Candidatus Microthrix parvicella Bio17-1: one gene and its partner. The protein of the gene in region 1 binds, or shares a complex with, the protein of each later gene. Links are inferred from orthologs where the notes say so. Each region holds a gene or a part of one and is shown on either strand. Other genes may lie near its edges.

Region 1 (4,746 bases):
GTGGCCCGCGACCTGTACGAGCAGGGCTTGGGCTTTCGTGATTACGTCACCTCGTTGGGCGTGAAGCGCTCCGAGGGCGTACTGCTGCGCTATCTCACCGAGGTGTACCGAACGCTGCAGCGAAACGTGCCGGAGGAGTCTCGTACCGAGGAGTTGGAAGAGATCACCGCATGGGTCGGTGCCGTGATCCGGCAGGTCGACTCGTCCCTGCTGGAAGAGTATGCGCTGTTGGAGGGGGCGCTCGGTGATGGGGTTTCGTCGGATGGGCTCGATGCTGCGGCCATCGCCTCGACACCTCCGCCGATCACGGCCGACGAGCGGGCCTTTCGGGCGATGGTGCGCACCGAGGTGTTTCGGTGGGTGCAGGCACTGGCCCGCCATGACCATGGGTCGCTCTCAAGGCTGGTGTTCGATGATGGTGAGCAACACGATCTCGTGTGGTGGCGCGACCTGATGGAGCCCTACTGGGAGGAATGGGACTCGATCGGCATCGACGCCGATGCCCGCAGTGCAAGATTTCTGCGAATCGAGGAACGCCCCGACCATTGGGACGTCACGCAGTGGCTGGTCGATCCCGACGAAACCAACGAGTGGAGCCTGATCGCGCGGGTCGACCTGCGGGCCTCCGACGAAGCCGGCGAGGCCGTGGTGAAACCGGTCAGGATCGGGTTTGATGACGACGACCATGACGCTTGAGCGGATGACCCGACCGGAGCTCAGGATGGTCCGCAGGCTGTACGGGGCGTCGCCCCTTTCAACCCTGCCTCCTCCTGCCACTCCGTCGTTGTGATCCACGTGTGGGTCGTTCCCGGCCGAGCGCGGCGAGGTGGCAGATGAATTGGGGTCCGTCCCGGTGGGACGGTGCCGAGGGCGTCGGGCGACCTCTGGCGCTGGTGGGGCCCACGGCGTCGGGCAAGACGTCGGTCACGCTGGCGTTGGCCGACCTGGTCCAGCCGCTCGAGGCGGTCGCCGCCGACTCGATGACCGTGTACCGCCACATGAATGTCGGCACTGCAACGCCTTCTCTCGCAGAACGGGCGCTCGTGCCCCATCACCTGATCGACCTGGTCGATGCTGACGAGGAGTTCTCGGTGGCCCGCTTCCAACGGGCTGCGAACGAGGCGTTCGATGACATCGCAACCCGCAGCGCGCACGTCGTGGTGGTGGGGGGCACCGGCCTGTATCACCAGGCGTTGATCGATCACCTCAGCCTGCCCGGTCGATACCCCGATGTGGCGCTACAACTCGAGGCCGACGCAGCAGGTGAGTCGGACGTCAAGGCGCTGCACGCCCGGTTGGCCGGACTGGACCCGACGGCGGCCGCCCGTATCCAGCCCACCAACCGGCGTCGGGTGATTCGAGCCTTGGAGGTCACCCTGGGTTCGGGACGTCCCTTCTCATCGTTTGGGCCGGGACTGGAGGCGTACCCGCCGAGCCCGTTCGTATTGGTGGGCTTGAGGCTCGGCCGTGATGTAACCGCCCGCCGTGTCGAGAAGCGCTTCATGGCGATGATGGATGCAGGCCTGCTCGACGAGGTGCGGGCACTGCTCGACCGACCTCAACCAATGTCGAGGACCGCAGCGCAGGCGCTCGGCTACCGGGAACTTGCTGAACACCTCCGGGGGGAGCGCACGCTCGACAACGCCGTCAGCACCGCCATCGTTCGTACCCGGCAGTTCGCTGTTCGCCAAGAACGCTGGTTTCGTCGCGACCCTCGGCTGACGTGGGTCGATGGGGAGGCCGACGCAGCGACGGTGGCCTCGGCGGCGCACCGGGTCTGGACCGACGCCAAAAAGTGGGGCGGACCGGGAGCGTCGGGTCGTTAGGTTGGTGCGCCCATGCACCTCTCCAAGCATCACGGCCTCGGTAACGACTTTCTGGTGGTCCTCGAGGCGACCAACGGGCCGTTGCCAAACAGCCCCGACTTGGCGCGTGCCCTGTGCGATCGTCACACGGGTATTGGCGCTGACGGTCTGATCTGGGGCGGGGTGTCCGACCGGGCAGACGTGGCGTTTCGGCTTCACAACGCCGACGGCACCGAGGCGGAGATCTCGGGTAATGGCCTTCGCTGCCTGGTTCAGGCCCACCTTCGAGCCGCAGGCTTACACGAGGGCACGGTCACCGTGGCAACCCCAGGGGGTGTTCGTCAGGCGGTGGCGACGGCCGCATCCGACCCGTTGACACTGTCGGTCCTGGCAGAGATGGGGCCGGTGTCGGCAGGCCCAACGCTCCCGGCGGTGGTTGGGGAGATGGGGTTTGCGCAGGCGGCCACCGGTTCGGTGGGCAATCCCCACGTTGTGCTCCTGGGCGCCGGATCGTTGGTCCCCGACCTGACGTCGATCGACCTCGCCAAGGTTGGCCGCCGGGTGGAGGACGCCATACCTGGTGGCGCCAACGTGCATGTCGTTGAGTCAGTCGGGCCCGACACCCTGGTGATGCGGTCCTGGGAGCGGGGCGTCGGCCTGACAGAGGCCTGCGGCTCGGGTGCCACCGTGGCTGCCTGGGTCGCCCGCACCTGGGGACTGGTGGGCGACCGGGTCACCATTCGCATGCCCGGCGGGGAGGCGGTCGTCGAGCTCGGCGAAACGGAGGCATCACTCGTTGGGCCCGCCACGTTCGTCGCCGACCTGGAGACGCCGTGAGTATCGATGAGGACGGCTGGGAGCCCACCGTGGTTGGGCAAGCTGGGCAGGTGGCCGGTCCGAACAGCGAGCCGGTGCAGGAAGCGGATGTGGAGCCGGTGACGGCTGGGCACCCCGCCGAGACCGCCGAGACCCACCGAGGCGGGTTCGGTGAGTTCGGCGGCGAGTCCCGTGGCCTGATCGAGCGGACGTTCCGAGAGAAGATCCTTCTGGTGGCGGTTGTGGTCGACGGTCACGACGACGACACCGACGCGTCGCTGGACGAACTTGAGTTGTTGGTGGACACGGCCGGCGCTGACGTGGTTGGTCGGCTCACCCAACGGCGGAGGGCACCGGACCCGGCCACCTACGTTGGTTCCGGCAAGGCTGCCGAGATCAAGCAGATGGCCGAGGCCACCGACTGTGACACCGTCGTCTTCGACGATCAGCTCAGCCCGGCCCAACAGTTCAACCTGGAAAAGCTGCTTGGAAGGTCTGCGATCGATCGCACTGCGGTCATCCTTGACATCTTCGCCCAGAACGCATCCAGCCAGGAGGGCAAGGCCCAGGTTGAGCTGGCCCAGCTGCGTTACCTGGCACCTCGGCTGAAGGGACGGGGCAAGGCGCTTTCACAGCAGGCAGGCGGTTTGGGCGGCGCACGCCGCGGTCCCGGTGAGAAGGCCTTGGAGACAGACCGCAGGCGCCTGGACCGACGGGTCCACAAGCTGGAGGCGGAGCTGCGCGAGGTGCGACAACATCGGTCGACGCAGTCGAAGGCGCGGCGCCGGTCGGGCGTGGCCCACGTCGTCATCGTCGGCTACACCAACGCGGGGAAGTCATCGTTGGAGAACCGGTTGACAGACGCCGGCGTGCTCGTTGAGGACCGCCTGTTCGCAACCCTCGATCCCACCACCCGCAAGCTCGCGCTGCCCGGTGGCGAGGTGGTGCTGTTGACCGACACCGTTGGGTTCGTTCGCAAGCTGCCTCACGAACTGGTCGAAGCGTTCAAGACCACACTTTCGGTGGTGCCCGAGGCCGATTTGCTGGTTCACGTGGTCGATGCCTCAGCGCCGGACCCGGCCGGGGAGATCGCCGTCGTTCGGGCCATTATGGCCGAGATCGGCGGCGGTGATCGGCCTGAGTTGTTGGTTTTCAACAAGGCCGATCGTGGGGCCGACGCGGCCCGTCTCGCTGCGGCCACGCCCGGCTCGGTGGCTGTTTCGGCCGCTACCGGGCAGGGAATCGACGGGCTGGTCCAAGCCATCGGTGACCGACTGCGCTCGCAGCGGCCCGTGATCGAGCTGCACATCCCGTGGGCGCGCGGCGATGTGATCGCTGCGGTTCATGCACTCGGCGAGGTGCTCTCGGAGGTGTCGGAGGAGGAACAGATGGTCATGAGGACCCGGCTGCCGGAGGAACAACGAGGCCGGTTCTCCGAGTTCGAGCCGGTGGCCGTGGGGGAGTGATGGCGATGATCATGTCGGAGGTCGGACGGCCATGATCGACGGGCCAATCGACCTCAGGTTGGGTTCACCGTGTGACCCACCGCCCGCCTGCGCAGTCCGGGCGATGAACGCCGCAGGGGACTCGCTCGGACCCTATGGAAAGTCGGTGGGTTCACCCGAGTTCCGCGCTGCGGCCTCGGATTGGATGCGGCGACGCCTGGACCTGGAGATTTCACCGGATGCGGTGGCGGCCTGCGTGGGAACGAAGGAGTTCGTTGGCAGCCTTGCGTTGCTGCTGGGGCCGCTGGTCGCTTCGCACCGTGACACGGTCCTCGTTCCAGCGGTGGCGTATCCCACCTATGCGGTTGGAGCGGACCTGGCGGGCTGTCGCGTGGTCCGGGTGCCGATGACGAGTCGATTCTCCCTCGACCTGGACGCAGTCGAACCTGAAGATGCCGCCAGGGCTCGCCTGCTCTGGGTGAACTCGCCCGGCAACCCGGCCGGTGGCCTTGACGACCTCGGTGCGGTTGCGAGTTGGGCACGCGAGCGAGGAATCATCGTGTGCTCCGACGAGTGCTATCTCGAGTACACGTGGAGCGGGGGCCCTGCAGGTGAGGACCAGCTTCCCGCATCAACTGTGCTGTCCTCTGGAGGCGAAGGTTTGTTGGCGCTTCACTCGC
Region 2 (3,800 bases), on another replicon or contig:
CGCCCGTGAAGTACTCGTTCTCGATCATCGGCGTGCGCACCGACGACGGGTGAACACTGTTGACCCGAATGTTGTTTGGCGACAGTTCGAGCGCCATCGTCTTCATCAGACCGGTCACGCCGTGCTTCGAGGCGACGTAGGGCGCCGACACCCACATGCCTTTCAGCCCGGCGATCGACGAGGTCACCACGACCGAGCCGCCCCGGTCGGCCTCGATGATGGCGGGGGCGGCCGCACGCACGGTCTTCCAGACGCCGGTCAGGTTGGTGCCGACGATCTCGTCCCAGGCCGCTTCCGACAGTTCGGTGAACAGCGAGGTGGCCATCACCCCGGCGTTGGCCACCACCATGTCAAGGCGTCCGAACCGTTCGAGTCCCTCGGCGACAGCGCCCTCCAACGCCGCCAGGTCCCGCACGTCGGCGACTCGGGAAACCATGGCGCCCCCCACCTGCTCCACCTGGGCCACCGTGGTGGCAAGGTCCTCGGGGGTGGCCATCGGGTAGGGGATCGATTCGAGCTGGGCGGCCAGGTCGACGCCGATGACGTTGGCGCCTTCGGCGGCAAAGCGGACTGCGGCCTCGCGGCCCTGCCCCCGGGCGGCGCCGGTGATCAACACCACCTTGTCTTCGAATCGGCGGCGGCCCTGCTCCGTGGGTACGGATGCTGTGGTCATGGTTGGTCCCCTTGTTGGATGTCGGCGGATGTGCCGATGTGGTCAGGACACCTCGGCCCGGGTTGGATCGTCGACGTTCTCGGGGCGCCGCAGCGTGTGGGGCGCCGAAGCGTCGGGAACCCGGTGTACCGGCTGCAGGTCGGCACCCGGCCGAACGCTGGGCACCAGGTCGTCGGTGTCGATCTGCACGTCGAGTGAGTCGTCGGCCCATGCCTCGGTGACCCCGACCACCGTGGTGATGGTGGCGAAACCCTCCAGCAACAGCGCCACGTCGGTATCCGGGGGCGGTACTGCGTCGCTGGGTCGCAGCTCGAACTGTTGCCGGTCGTTGTCGTCGGTGGTGATCGCTGCACGCATGGTGCCAAACGGGGCAAGGCGGGCCCAGCGCACACCGTGGCAGTCGTCCAGGTCGCACGCCGGCGCGTTCAGGTTCAACACGGTGCGGCTGGGCGCTTCGATCAGCAGGTCCAACATCTCTACCGCCAACGCCGCGGCGGTCGACCAGTACCAGGGGTGGTCGTCGGCGGTCTCGGCGGCGCTGACCGCCAATCCCGACAGCCCAAAGTTCTGCCCCGCCAGCGCGGCGCCAACCGTGCCCGAGTGCAGGACGGCCCGACCGGTGTTGGCCCCGGCATTGATTCCCGACACGATCAGGTCGGGTGGCGGCCCGAAAGCGCCGAGCCGGGCCACCACCACCGTGTAGGCGGGGGCACCGGCCACGGCGTAGGCCTCGACGTGCTCGGCTCCGTCGATGGTCACCCGTTCGGATCGGATCTCCCCCAGGTTCACGTAGCTGTCACTGGAGTTGGCCAGCGACGTGCCGGCGCCGCTCCAATCGCTGTCGGGGGCGATCACCACGATCTCGTGATCGGTGTCGGCCAGATGCCGCACCAGTTCTTGAAGGCCCTCAGAGGAGATGCCGTCGTCGTTGGTTACCTGAATGCGCACGTCAGCACCGTAGCCAAATGTGTGGTTGATCGGGCGCCGTCACCATCGGGGCCGGAACTTCGACGGGCCCGAACGCAGTTGCGTCCGGGCCCGTCGAAGCGTGAAACCTTCAACCCTCAGGCGAGGGAACTCAGCCGTGGATCAGCTTCGCCTTCGCAGCGGCGAACTCGGCGTCGTCGAGCTTGCCGCTGTTGTGCAGGTCGGCCAACTTGGTCAACTCCTCGGCGGTTCCACCGGTTCCGCTCGTACCGGCGGCGTCACGGATGTAGGCCTGCATCGCCTCCTGGTTGTCCTCGGCCGCCTTGACCTGGCGTTGGGCCATGCCCGATCCGTTGAAGATCAGGTAGGCGAAAACCCCGAGATAGGGCAGGAAGATGATCAGCACCGACCACAGAGCCTTGGCGACCCCGGACTTGTCACTGCGGATGATGTCACCGAAGATCTGGAAGATGAGCATGATCCAGATGAAAAACAGGAAGAACCAGATGATGGACCAGAGGACCTGACCGGTTCCGAACTCGGCTGCGAGTTGCAAGGCAACCCCTTTCGTTGTTGGCGGCACCGCCGCTGTGGGACCTGCCTTCGGTCGAAGGCGGCGATGGAATCTAGCGCAACCCTTCTTCCAGGTGGACAGGGCGGGACTCGACCCGTCGGGCTGATTGCGGCGGCACCCTCCGGCTACCCCAACTCGGCGGAAACCCAGTGGACGACCCGCCGGTACACGGAGGCCTTGAAGTAGACCACCCGGTCGACCAGCGCATCGGGTTCGGCCCATCGCCACGACGCAAACTCGGCATCGACCGCAGCCTCCAGGTCGGGCTCGGCATCGCCGACCGTTCGGGCCAAAAACCAGCGTTGGATCTGGCCCAGGTGGCTTCCGGGGTTGGTGCCGGGAAACGCATACGGCAGCCACTCGTCCAGTTCGCTCACCCACTCCACCTGCCCCTCACCCAAAGCGGTCTCCTCGGCCAGTTCCCGGCGGGCCGCAGCCTCGGGGCGCTCGTTGCGGTTGATGCCGCCCTGAGGAAACTGCCAACTGTCGGGGTGATCGGTCCGTTCGAACCACGCCACACGTCCGTCGCTGCGAGCCACCACGATGCCGACGTTTGCCCGGAAGGTTGCTGCCTTTGCCACGCCGGCGACCGTATCGGAGCGGCGCGCCCCTCAAGGTGGCGGGTGCCTCAGCCTGGAGGCGGCAGGTAGGGTCCGATGACGCCGATCCGGGAGCGCACATGGTTGCCACCACGTTCATTTCACCGAGTGGGACGTCGGTGGTGGACGCCACCTGGGTCGATGGTTCGCCCGAGCTGGACCTGGCGGCGTTGCGCCAGGCCACCGGCTGGGAGTTGAACGAGTCCGGGTTCTGCCGGGGCGATCTGTGTGTACCCAACCGCTCCGGCGTCGGGGCCAACGGGCGCGTGGGGCCACACGGCGTGGCAGCGGCGCTCGATGCGCCGGTCATCATCGATGCCGAGGCGCAGGCCGTGGTGATGGGCGAGCAGCGTTCGCAGCGGGCGCTTGCGTTGCAAGGAGCCCAGCTGCCGCCCTTCGAACTGCCCGACCTGGGCGGCACGCCGACGCCTTCGTCGACGTGGGCAAACAAGAAGAAGGTGTTGGTGGTCTTTGCCAGTTGGTGAGGCTGTCGATACGACCTGCCAGGTTGGCAGGCACTGCAGAACGAACTGGGTGACGACAACGTGGTGTTCGTCGCCGTGGCCCTCGACGACTCGGCCGAAGACGTGGCCGAGTTCGCGACCGACATCGAACTACCCGTCTTGTTGGACCGTCATCACGTGCTCAGCGAAACGCTTGCCGTGTCCAACGTGCCCACCGTGGTGTGGGTGGACGAGGCCGACCGCATCGTGGTGCCCAACTGGGTTGCGTTCTCCAACGATCTGTTCACCGACTTTCACGGCATGAAATCGGGTCCGGCGCTCGATGCGATCCGCGGCTGGGTGACCAGGGGTGACGTTCCCGAGGAACTGGCGGTGGATCCAGCGACGATTGGTGATCTCAGCGCCGATGAGGAGGCTGCCCGGCTGTGGTTTCGTCTCGCCGTGCACCTGCGGGATTTGGGTGACGACGAGGGTGCCTCACAACGCTTCGCACGCGCCGGCGCGCTGGCTCCGTTCGACTTCACCATTCGTCGAGCGGCGATGCCACTGGTGGGTGACGACCC

What was found. Proteins that work in one complex are often made in the same cells at the same time.
Region 2: the proteins of dapF (region 1) and MPARV_RS0113435 are in contact, whole or in part, in a solved structure (PDB 5YGU), measured with the Escherichia coli proteins. The link is inferred for Candidatus Microthrix parvicella Bio17-1 from one-to-one orthologs.

What each region holds. Positions count from the first base shown.
Region 1 is NZ_AMPG01000001.1:250,252-254,997, reverse strand. The notes cover bases 792-3,740. They hold dapF (diaminopimelate epimerase), read left to right. Parts: upstream 792-1,838; coding sequence 1,839-2,642; downstream 2,643-3,740. Other genes in these bases: hflX (GTPase HflX), read left to right, coding at 2,639-3,740; miaA (tRNA (adenosine(37)-N6)-dimethylallyltransferase MiaA), read left to right, coding at 834-1,826. Outside these bases: MPARV_RS0101280 (DEAD/DEAH box helicase), read left to right, coding at 1-696; more of hflX, read left to right, coding at 3,741-4,087; MPARV_RS0101260 (aminotransferase class I/II-fold pyridoxal phosphate-dependent enzyme), read left to right, coding at 4,119-4,746. UniProt on the Escherichia coli protein: Involved in the succinylase branch of the L-lysine biosynthesis and in the biosynthesis of the pentapeptide incorporated in the peptidoglycan moiety. Catalyzes the stereoinversion of LL-2,6-diaminopimelate (L,L-DAP) to meso-diaminopimelate (meso-DAP).
Region 2 is NZ_AMPG01000003.1:33,260-37,059, forward strand. What follows is about bases 1,028-3,770. They hold MPARV_RS0113435 (RNA pyrophosphohydrolase), read right to left. Parts: upstream 2,756-3,770; coding sequence 2,300-2,755; downstream 1,028-2,299. Other genes in these bases: surE (5'/3'-nucleotidase SurE), read right to left, coding at 1,028-1,621; MPARV_RS0113430 (SHOCT domain-containing protein), read right to left, coding at 1,752-2,156; MPARV_RS0113440 (hypothetical protein), read left to right, coding at 2,854-3,258; MPARV_RS0113445 (TlpA family protein disulfide reductase), read left to right, coding at 3,319-3,770. Outside these bases: MPARV_RS0113420 (mycofactocin-coupled SDR family oxidoreductase), read right to left, coding at 1-673; more of surE, read right to left, coding at 716-1,027; more of MPARV_RS0113445, read left to right, coding at 3,771-3,800. UniProt on the Escherichia coli protein: Master regulator of 5'-end-dependent mRNA decay.